Regions from separate parts of the Thioalkalivibrio sp. ALgr3 genome, predicted to be linked through region 2. Evidence: riboswitches for the same ligand, from Rfam matches in the RefSeq annotation. Region 2 holds a riboswitch; the other holds the start of a gene.
What was found. Region 2 has a riboswitch for cobalamin ahead of C998_RS0107410 (TonB-dependent receptor domain-containing protein). Riboswitches for the same ligand answer to the same signal wherever they lie in the genome.
Positions count from the first base shown of each region.

Region 1: linked by a shared signal. The riboswitch ahead of C998_RS0111495 (TonB-dependent siderophore receptor) and the one ahead of C998_RS0107410 (TonB-dependent receptor domain-containing protein) in region 2 are both predicted to bind cobalamin.

Region 1 is NZ_KB897990.1:6,766-12,417, reverse strand. Features, by position in the region: gene C998_RS0111510 (MFS transporter) at 1-314, opposite strand, end outside; gene C998_RS0111505 (rhodanese-like domain-containing protein) at 420-791, shown strand; gene C998_RS0111500 (hypothetical protein) at 839-1,276, shown strand; gene C998_RS0111495 (TonB-dependent siderophore receptor) at 1,384-3,522, opposite strand; cobalamin riboswitch at 3,660-3,914, opposite strand; gene C998_RS0111490 (hypothetical protein) at 4,414-4,905, shown strand; gene C998_RS0111485 (heme-binding protein) at 5,041-5,544, shown strand; gene C998_RS0111480 (DUF3634 family protein) at 5,587-5,652, opposite strand, start outside.
Region 2 is NZ_KB897980.1:87,585-93,236, reverse strand. Features, by position in the region: gene C998_RS0107420 (class I SAM-dependent methyltransferase) at 1-785, shown strand, start outside; gene C998_RS0107415 (hypothetical protein) at 895-2,790, shown strand; cobalamin riboswitch at 2,845-3,097, shown strand; gene C998_RS0107410 (TonB-dependent receptor domain-containing protein) at 3,250-5,091, shown strand; gene C998_RS0107405 (cob(I)yrinic acid a,c-diamide adenosyltransferase) at 5,096-5,652, shown strand, end outside.

The sequences.
Region 1 (5,652 bases), on a different contig from region 2:
AAGTAGTCGATGATCAGCATGAGCGCGGCGGTCAGCAGCACCACGGCCTCGGCCGAGCGGGTGGCGACGATCACCGCCTTCTTGCTGTAGCGGTCGGCGATGTAGCCGGCCCACGGCGAGAACAGCACGAACGGCAGCAGGAACACGAACCCGACCAGGCTGTAATAGAACGTGCCTTCGCCCTCGGCAACGAACTCGCGCAGGGCGATGAAGATGACGGCCAGGCGGAAGAAGTTGTCGTTGAGGGCGTTGATGAAGACCGTCGCCATGTGGGCGACGAAGCCCGGCCGGCGGACGTCGGAAGTGTCGGTCATGTTGGCACCACCGGAGGTATCGCGCACGAGTACCGCTCAGGTTGCGGTCTCCGGCGGCCTGCCGGCAAGCTCGAATTACCTCTCCACCATACCCGAGGAATCGTCATGAGCCGTTTCGAAGAACGCATCACCCGTCTGGAACAGACCCTGCCGCACGTGGAGCCGGCGGAGCTGGCGCGCTGGCGGGAGTCCGGTGAACCGCTGCTGCTGGTGGACGTGCGCCAGCCGGAGGAGGTGGAGGCCGGGTCCATCGAGGGGGCCGTGAACATCCCCCGGCCCAGGCTGGAGGCCAGCATCGAGTCCCATCTGGAGGATCCGGCGCAGCCCGTCGTGGTGTTCTGTGGCGGGCGCGGGCGCTCCCATCTGGTGGCCGAGAGCCTGCGCGCGATGGACATTGACGCCCGCGTGCTGCGCGGCGGATCGGCAGCCTGGCAGGAATATTGCAGCGAGTCGGGTTCCAATCCGAACCCGGGGTAGTCCTTCGTATGAGCAATAACGCTTCTTCGGCCGGTTGTGGCCGGGGCATGAATCCGGAACTCCAGCGCCGTCACCAGCACGACCAGAGCGTGTTTCACCGGCTGCTGGAACGTCACGATGCGATCCAGCGTACGGTGACCCACATTGACGGAGGGCTGCGCAGCGTCACGACCTCGCGCGATCCCGAAGTGGTCCGGCTGCTGCATGATCACGTGCCGGCGATGCACCGTCGGCTGCAGGAAGGTTTTCGGTTGCGCCGCTGGGACCCGCTGTATGTCGCGATCTTCGATCAGCGGCATCGGGTGTCCATGGACATCGAGCTGCGTGCCGATGGAGTGGTGGTCGAGGAGACCAGTGACGACGCCGAGGTGGTCGAGCTGATCCGGGCGCACGGCCGGGCGGTGGACGGCTTCGTGGCCAGGGGGCAGGCCGCCGCGGTACGGCCCTCCCCGATGCCGGGAGAGGCGACCGAGATCTCCTCCTGAGCCTGGCGGGCAATCCCGGTTCTTGCGGGGTGGTGACAGAAACGACATGAAAACCGGGGGAAGAACTGCCCATCAAGGCAGCCCTCCCGGTCCCCGGACCAGATGTTCTAGAAGTCGTACCGGACCCCGGCGTGGAGGAAGCGGCCGGGATCCGCTGCCAGCGAACTTTCATTGTCGGCATCGAACAGGTTGTCGATCCCGCCGCGCAGGGTGACGTCCTCCCAGGCCGCCGGCGCGTACTCCACGTTCAGACTGGTCAGGGTGAACGAGCGATCCCATTCGTCCCCGGCCACGCGTACCTCATCCACGTAGCGGCTGCGCAGCTGCAGGCGCAATTCTTCCGTGGGCGTCCACAGTGCGCTCGCCACCATGGTGAGTTCCGGCGTGTCGCTCAGGGTCTCGCCGCTGTCCCGATCGATCGCATCCATCCAGGTGCCCCCCAGGCGCAGCTCCACCTGCGAGTTGAAGTCCGCGCCCAGGCGGGTCTCCACGCCGCGGGCGCGGGCGTTGCTCACGTTGCGGAACGTGCGGTAGTAGCCATCGCCCCGGGTCTGCGCGATCCGGTCATCGAACTCGGTATAGAACAGGCCCACGTCGTAATGCCCCGTGGTGGTGTCGCTCAGGCGCAGGTCGCCGGCGATGCCGAGCTCGGCATTGCGGCTGGTCTCGGGGTCGAGTTCATGGCGCGTCTTGCCGACAGCCGGATCGACGACATGGGCGCCCAGCACCCGCTGTCCGCGCGGGTTCAGGGTGTCCACGTGGAACGAACGCAATTCCGGCAGCTTGAACCCCTCGGCATACTGCACGCGCAGCCGGGCCTCGGGGGCCAGGCGATAGACCGCGCCGGCCTGCAGCGAGGTGTTGTCGACCTCGGTGGAGGTCTCGTCGTGGCGGGCGCCGTAGACCAGATCCAGGCGCTCGCTGATCGCCCATTCGTGCTGCAGGAACACCCCGCCGACCCACTGGTCGTCTTCCGGCTCGTGCGCCGGTTCGCGGTCGCGGTAGGTCTGATGCTTGTGTTCGAAGCCGGTCAGTACCGTGTGGCGGGCGTCGGGCCGCCAGGTGGCGGCGAAGTCGTGGACGCGGTCGGTGAAGGTGACCTCGCGCGGGCCGAATTCGCTGTCCCCGGTGGCATCAAAGCCGAAGTCCGCGGCCTCGAGGAAGGTGTTGGAGCGGTCCATCTCGAACTTGCTTTCGTAGACCTGGTAATTCAGCTCCAGGGTGTCGGTCACGAACCATTCGGCGGCCACGGCCAGATCGCGCCGGTCGCTGTCCTCGCTGCGCTGTGCTGGGAACTGCAGGGCGCGCACCGGATCGCCATTGTTGTTCGTGTAGCCGGTGGCCACCGGCGGGCGCTCGTGCAGGAAGCGCCGCTCGCGCTCTTCGCGCAGCAGGCCGGCCTCCAGCTCCACGTTGAAGTCGTCGGTGAACCAGTGGCTGACGTCGGCGCGCAGGTTGTAGACCCGCGCGCTCTCGCGGCGGTCCTCGTCGAAGGCATAGCGGTCCTGGATCGCGTGGTCATCCTCCAGCGCGCCGGACTCCGACGGCCGGACCCGGTCGCCCTGCTCGGGGATGCGCACGTCGGCCGTGGCGTCTTCGGAATAGGCCTCGCGGTCCAGCACATCCGCCAGCAGCCGGAACCGGGTGTCGCGGGTGCCGCCGCCCAGAAACAGCGAACCGTTGATGCGCTCCCCGCCATCGGCGCTGGCGGGCATGCCGCCCTGCAGCTCCACGCTGCCTTCGAAGCCCGCATCCGGCTGGCGGGTGATCACGTTGATCACGCCGGCCACCGCATCCGAGCCGTACACCACGCTGCCGGGGCCCTTCACGATCTCGATGCGCTCCACGTGGCTGACCGGGATGCGGTTGAGCTCGAACCCCCGGCCGGAGGTACCGCTGATCCGGCGGCCATCCAGCATGTAGACGATGTCGGCGCGGCCGCCGCCGCGGATCGAGAAGCGGTTGCCGTCGGCACCGGTAAACAGGCTGGATCCGGCCTGCAGGGCCTCGTCCAGCATGGTCGCCCCGCTGCGACGGATGTCCTCGCCGGTGATCACTTCGGTGGAGGCGGGCGTGTTCTCCACCAGACGCTCGGTGCGGGTCGCCGCCGTTACGGTGACCTGTGGCAGTACCCGTGCGGAATCGTCGGGGTCTTCTTCGCCGGTGGCCGGCGGTGCCGCCAGCAACAAGGGCACGGCCGCGGCACCGCCCAGCAGGGCCGCGGGAAACATCTTCTTCGGGAACATTGCGAACTCTCTTTGCGCACCGCCCGTGCGCCGTGGTCGTGGGTGTCGACCGCGGGGGTGCGGGCGTGCGCCATCGTCGGCGCGTCGTGAACCGATGCGCAGCGATGCCGATTCGCCCGGTGATACCGCTCCCCGCGGTTCTCCGTTGTCCTCCGGGCCGGTCTCCGGGCTTGCGGGCTGGAGCCGTTGGCTCCGGGGCAGACCACCTTCCCGCGAAGTACGCCCTGAACGGACGCGTTCTTCGCAGTGGTTCGCGAGGGTCTGCCGTGACCCGCCTACCGTTGCGGGGGCAGCGCCGGACTTGTGCGCAGGTCGAGGCCGGGCACGCACCGGACTTCCCGTTTCACTCGTCGTCGGGATGGCGACGAAGCACCCGGGGGAGACGGAATATTAGTGATGGCTAATGTGTGGTGTCAAACCAACAGTGTCCGGGTGACCCACGGTCGTGGCCGCGGTCAGTGCCTGGCATGTGGTTTGCAAAGGGATCCATTCGGGTGGATTAAAAAAGGGCCGCCGGGTCGGTGCGGGGGGCACCGAGAGCCGACGGCAAAATCCAGAAGAGATGGAGGAGAGAAGGGGCCAGGGGGCCCCTGCATGGCGAACCGACGCTGAGCTGCCGTCGACTCGACAATGGGAATTATACACGGCCGCAAATTGGAATCAATCCATATTCGAAAATTTTTTGGAGATAATTTTCCCCTTTTGACAGTGACTTGCGAGCGTTCGGGTGTCACAGGTGGCATTTTCATTTATTAGTGACTGCCAATATTCGCAGTTTGAGTGGTCAGCTGATCGGCGGCATCGGCATGTGGCCGCGTCATGGCGGGAAATACGAGTTGGCAGGGAGATTGCTTCTTCCGGGCAGGATCATCAGCAAGAGGCCGACAGACCATGACGATGCACCTGAGAATGATCGATTGCGGCGGTCACCTGGACGCCGAAGCCCGCAAGCAGCACGAGCGTGAGCAGGTGGTCTTTCAGCGCCTGCTGGAGTCCCACGACGCAATCCGGAGGGAGCTGGAGTTCATCGAGGGTGGTACCCGGACGGTGACGACGGCAACGGATCCGGAACTCGCCGCGCTGCTGCGGGTGCACGTGCCGGAACTGCATCGGCGGCTGCGCGAGAGCGCACACTTGCGTGACCGTGATCCGCTGTATCGCACCCTTTTCGAGCAGCGCGGGCGCATCGAAGTGCACGTGGAAGAGCGCCCGGACGGCGTGGTGGTGGACGAGGTCAGCGAGGACCCGGGTCTGGCGCACAAGCTGCGCGAGCACGCCACGCAGGTGAACACCTTCGTGCTGGCGGCGCGCGAGCTCGCTCGCCAGTACCCGCCGGTGATGGCCGATGATGCGGTGTCCGAGCGGGTCGGCCGGGTGGCCTGATGGCGGTCGGCCGCGCCGGTTGCGGAAACCGTTGAGCCGGACCGGAACGTGGCGGGCGTCCCGAAACGGAGCTTGCCAAATCCCCGTACGGGGCCTACAAGAATGGGTGGAGTCCACACAACCCTGGAGGTTGATATGTCCCCATCCATGCGTTCAGCACTGTTGGCCGGCGGCCTGATGACTCTGGCCGCCGCGCCCGTTCATGCCGATTCGGCCACGTTCAACACCCCCAGCCTGACACCCGAAATCGCGACCAAGGCCGTCGAGGCCGCGGTGGATGCCTGTCGTGATCGCAACGCACAGGTAACCGCAGCGGTGGTCGACCGCTTCGGGACCACTCAGGCTCTCAAGCGGGATCGGTTCGCCGGTCCGCACACCGTCGGCACTGCACAGAGCAAGGCCTGGACGGCGGTCAGCTTCCGTACCGATACGCTGGAGCTGCGCGATGATGCCTTCCCGGGCGAGGTCAGCTACGGCATCCAGCACCTGCCCAACGTCACCATCCTCGGCGGCGGCGCTCAGGTCACCTCCGACGGGCGCATCGTCGCGGGCATCGGGGTGTCGGGCAGTCCCAGCGGCGAGGTCGACCACCAGTGCGCCATGGATGCGATCGACGCCATCCAGGACGATCTGCTCTGACGGTGCATTATCCGGCCCTGCCCGTACCGGGGAGGGCCGGTTTCAGCGGCGCTTCTTGCGCCCGCGCCGGCGGCGGCCGACCTTGACCCGCTCCGCCGCCGCCTGCAG
Region 2 (5,652 bases):
CGCAGCAGGCCAAGTGCGAGGTCCTGCGCCAGAAACTGTGCCTGGAGCCGGGCATGCGCGTGCTGGACATCGGCTGCGGCTGGGGCGGGCTGGCGATGTATCTGGCCGAGCACGCGGATGTCCGGGTCGATGGCATCACCCTGTCGCGCGAGCAGCTGCGGGTAGCGCAGGACGAAGCGAAGCGCCGGGGTCTGGAGGACAAGGTGCGCTTCCTGTACCAGGACTATCGCGAGCACGACGATCAGTACGACCGGATCGTCAGTGTCGGCATGTTCGAACACGTGGGGCAGCCGAACTACGGCACCTTTTTCCAGCGGGTCAACGACCTGCTCAAGCCCGACGGGATCGCGGTGCTGCACACCATCGGTCGCCAGGAGCCACCGGGCACGGCCAACCCTTGGCTGAAGAAATACATCTTCCCCGGCGGTTACACCCCCGCCCTGTCCGAGGTGATGGAAGCGCTGGAGCCCACGCCGCTGTACACCACCGACATCGAATTCTGGCGGCTGCACTATGCCGAAACCCTGGCCGAATGGTACCGGCGCTTTCAGGCAGTCCGTGAAGAGGCGGCGGCCAGTTTCGACGAGCGCTTCTGCCGCATGTGGGAGTTCTATCTGGCCAGCTGCGAGGGCACTTTCCGCTGGTGGAAGCAGGTGGTGTTCCATATCCAGATGGCGCGTCGGCAGGATGCCGTTCCGCTCACCCGCGACTATCTCTGCGGGCGCGAAGACCCCGGGGTGCGTTCGGTGCCGCCGGCGGACGAGCTGATTTCTTCCGCGCGGTGAACCCCGGCCTCCGGCACGGGTCCAGTGTGGGTCCCCGCCGTTCTGACGGCGACGTGCGGGGCATTCGAGCTTTACACTGACCGGGGATTCCGGTGTTCGGGGAGTAGGGGTGTTCCGCCTTTTTCGTCAACGCAAGTCCGAGGCATCGGGGGCCCCCGAAACGCAGGAGTCGAATCAGGACCAGGTCCTGATCGAGGCTGCGGGACGCAGCCGCATCACCGAGGTGGCGACCAGTGCCCGCAAGGTCCCGTGGTCGCTGAACCTGCTGCAGCTTTTGTGGGCGGCCGGCCCCGTGACCTTCCTCGCGATGCAGGGCGGCTATTTCCTCGGGTTCGGCCATGCGGCTCCCACCCAGAACTTCGTCTTCTTCGCGGTCTACACCCTGCTGTTCGGGGTGATCGGCCTGATCGCGCGCTTTGTCGCCGATGCGACCCGCGGGCGGCGTCAGGAGCGCTCGCAGGTCCAGCTGCGCAATACCATCGATCTGCTGCCGGATCTGCTGTTCGCGACCCGTGACCTGGCCATGGGCGAGATGACGCCGGACATGCGGCGGCGCCAGTCGGCGGCGGTGCTGCTACACGAGGTGGAGGTCTCCCCGGAGGCGGTGGCGGTCGCGGTGCGCGAAATGACCGGCGACCCGACGCTGGCCTCTACCGCCGAGCAGATCGAGATCTATCGGCGTCTGGGGCTGCATGCGCGGGTCGCGGACCTGGTGGAGGCCACCGCCGACGCGCGCATGGCCGCGCTGGAGCGGCTGCACGCCGAGGATTCGGATCTCGCCGAGCTGCTGCGTGACCGCCTGCGCGGGGTCGCGCCGACGCGCGAGGACGGCGTGCGCCGCATCGACCAGTTTCTCGAACGCCTGTTCTCCGCGGCGGATGCGGATGACCTTACGCGCTGCACCCTGGATGATGTCCAGGCGATCTTCGTGCTCGCCTTCGAGCTGGTTAACGGGCGCCAAATCAAGCGCCTGAGTTTCGAATGGTCGGGGCCCTGGCAGCTGGGCCGGGCGCTGGACCGGCTGGAATACCAGAGCAACCGCTTCCGCGTGGCCCAGGCCGGGGTGATCAGCCGTCTCCGCTCGCTGGGGATGCTGCTGGCGCAGAGCGAGACCAGTGGCATCACTCAGCAGCATCTGCGCGAACCCCTGCCGGTCATGGGACAGCAGGTGCTGGCCGGCCTGCGGACCATGCTGGAGGCGGAGCCGGACGTGAAGAGCCCCGACGGCCGTATCCTCGGTGCCGCGATGTCGCAGGTGGAAGAACTGCGTGAAGCCCGGGACCGCCTGATGCAGGCGCAGAGCCGTTACGCCAATGCGGTGGAACGCTGGGAAAACCTGCGCCGGCGCGAACGGGACCGCAAGGGTGCTCAGCGCTGGCAGAAGCGTTCGGCCCGGCGGATCCGGGTGTCGGAGGAGCTGATCGAACTGGACGATGATCAGAAGATCCGGCTGGCCGACGGTCTGTGTGAATATCTCGAGGAGCTGCAGATCCGGCGCGAGGGCGATTTCATCTTCTTCGGCAAGAAGCCGCTGGACGGCGATACCGCCAAGCGCATCGGCATCCAGCTGGCGCTGCTGCTCGACCCGCTGGTGGAGCTGAGCAACCCCAGTATCCAGCGGGCGATCTATTCCAGCCCCGCGGCCTATCTCGGCGGGCTGTACGTGGGCATGAGCGCCGACGCCAAGGCCGGGCTGGGCTCCGCGATGGTGCGCATGGTGCGCCAGGATCTCGGGCGTGCGGCGGAGTGGCTCGCGCTGCGCCTGACCCGGGTCTACCACCTGCCGCTGACCGACGGCATGCGCAGCTTTCTCGAGACCCACTACGGGGCCAACCCCGAGCGCCTGGCGATGCTGGCCCAGAACACCGGGGACGAGTCCCACCCGGTGGCCCTGCGTGCCGAGCGCTCGCCGGAATTCGACGCGATGGTCCAGGACAAGGAATGGGGCCGCCTGCTGCGTCGTGGCGCCCGCTATCGCCAGGCCGAGGAGGCGCGGCAGACCTGAACGCCGCGCGGTCGGCCGGAGAGCACGGGTGGAAAATCAGGGGGGGCTCATGTACCCTGCGCCCCGTTCCTCGGTGCCCTGGCGGTTTCGCCGCCGGGTTAAACGGGAAGTCCGGTGAGCGCTCACGCGCGAGTCCGGCGCTGCCCCCGCAACGGTGATCGAGCGCGGATCCATTCCGGAGTCCTTCGGCAGTGGATCCTCGAGGCTGGCGGCCGAATGCCACTGTGTCATGGACACGGGAAGGCGCCGCCCGCCGGGAATCTCCCGCTCGTCAGCCCGGAGACCGGCCGGGGAATGGTCGTGCGGCACGCGGAGGGCGTGCGAGACGGATGACCGTTCCCGCCACGGGTCCCCGTACCCGTTTCCCGCCGGGAATGCGTTCCTCGTCTTCCTCCCTCGCGCCGGCGCGATCCCCGTGAACCAGCGGCGTGCGGGCGGCTCGCCGGGAGATCCGAAGACATGAAACGCAGTATCCTTTCCGCAGCCATCGTTGCAGCCGTGTCCCCGGCCGTGGCCGACGAAGCGCCGGGTACCAGCCCCGATTCCGCGACCCTGGAACCCGTTCAGGTCACCGCGACCCGTCTCAGCCAGACCGTCGACGAGGCCCTCGCCTCGGTGACCGTCATCGACCGCGAAGAGATCGAGCGCCTGCAGCCGCGCCAGTTCACCGATCTGGTGGAGGGACGCGCCGGGGTCTCCGTCTCCAGCGCCGGCCCGTTCGGCAAGCAGTCCAGCGTGCGCCTGCGTGGCACCGAATCCGATCACCACCTGATGCTGATCGACGGCGTGCGCATGGGGTCGGCCACCACCGGCGGTGCCAGCTGGCAGTTCCTGCCGCCCGAGGAGATCGACCGCGTGGAGATCGTGCGCGGGCCGCGCACCTCCATCTACGGCTCCGATGCCATCGGCGGGGTGACCCAGGTCTTCAGCCGCGCGGGCCGCGAAGGTCCGCCGCGGGTCAATGCCTTCCTTGGCGCCGGCAGCTTCAGCACCTGGGAGGCCGGAATCGGTGTGGCCGGCGGCACCGGGCGCACCGATTACAGCCTGTCCGTCAGTATGTTCGATACCGAGGGCATCGACGTGCAGGACGACGTGGGTGACGACGATCCGGATGGCTATGACAACACCTCGCTGGCCGGCAAGGTTGCCCACCGCCTCGACAACGGGATCGAACTCTTCGGGAACGTTTTGTACTCGGAAGGTGAATCCGAATTCGATAGTACTGAGGGTGATGACTACACTGATTTTGTGCATGCGGCAATCCGTGCGGGTTTCCGAATGCCGGTTACCAGTCGCTGGGATACTGAAATCAGTGTGTCGCACAGTCGGGACGAAAATGATCGCTATATCGACGGAAACTTTAGTTCGCAATATGACACCCGCCGAGACTCGGTTGACTGGCTGAACGAGATTGCTTTGACGGATCGGCTGCTGTTAACGGCAGGTCTGGATGCCCGGGAGGATCGGATTGATGTGGACGACCCGGATTTCCTGGGGGGTGAAGAATATGAGGAAACCAGTCGCTATAACGTGGCTGCTTATGCCCTGATTCAGGCCGACCTTGGGAATCACCTGCTGGAGGGGTCGTTGCGTCACGACGACAACGAGCATTTTGGCGACGAGACGACCGGGCAGGTTGCCTGGGGTCTTCAGGCCACGGACGCCCTGCGGCTTCGCGCCAGCTACGGCACCGCGTTCAAGGCCCCGACGTTCAACGACCTGTACCATCCGGACGTCGGATTCTTCCGGGGCAATCCGGACCTGGTTCCGGAGGAATCGGAAACGTTTGAGCTCGGAGCGAGGTACTCGGCGAGTCTTGCGTATGTCGACGTCGCGGTCTTCGAGACCCGCGTGGATGACCTCATCACGGGATTCCCGATGCCCGAAAACGTCGACGAAGCGCGCATTCGCGGGCTGGAGCTTGAGGGCGGCCATGACCTCGGGCCGTGGAATTCGCGGGTGTCACTGACCCTGCTGGACGCCGAGGACCGGGACACGGGTAATGAGCTGGCGCGCCGGGCCCCGGTCTCGGCCCGCTTCGATCTGGATCGCCAGTTCGGCGACTTCTCCGTGGGTGGGACCATCCTGGCCCGGAGTCGCAGCTATGACCGCGGCGACAACGAGACGCGCCTCTCGGGCTACGGCACCATGAACCTGCGCGCCGCGTATGCCCTCGATCCCGAGTGGACGGTGGAAGGCTCTCTGACCAATGTCTTCGATCGGGATTACGAGACCCAGGCCGGTTATAACAACCCCGGCCGCGCCGCGTTCGTGAAACTGCGTTATCAGCAGCAGAGGTAAGGTCATGGGCAATCGACTGTCGAAGATCGCGACCCGCACGGGTGACGAGGGGCGTACCGGCCTGGGTGACGGCTCGCGCGTGGACAAGGACTCGCATCGCGTCGAAGCCTTTGGTGACGTGGACGAGCTGAACAGCGTCATCGGGCGGGTGCTGGTGCACGAGCTGCCCGAGGACGTACGGCGTTCGCTGTCGCTGATCCAGCATGAGCTGTTCGACCTGGGCGCGGAGCTGGCGGTGCCGGGGCATCAGGCCCTGCCGGAGGCGTCGGTGGAGCGCCTCGATGTCGAGCTCGAGGGCTTCAATGACGAGCTGCCGCCGCTGGAGGAGTTCATCCTCCCGGGGGGCGGCCCGGCCACCGCGGATTGCCATATTGCCCGCACCGTCTGCCGCCGCGCCGAGCGGCGGCTGGTCGCGGTCAATCACCACGAGGCCCTGCGGCCCAGCTCGCTGGCCTACCTCAACCGCCTGTCGGATCTGCTGTTCGTACTGTGCCGGGTGCTGGCGCGCCACGAGAACGGTTCCGAGGTCCTGTGGCAGCCCGCCGCTCGGCGCGAGGCCTC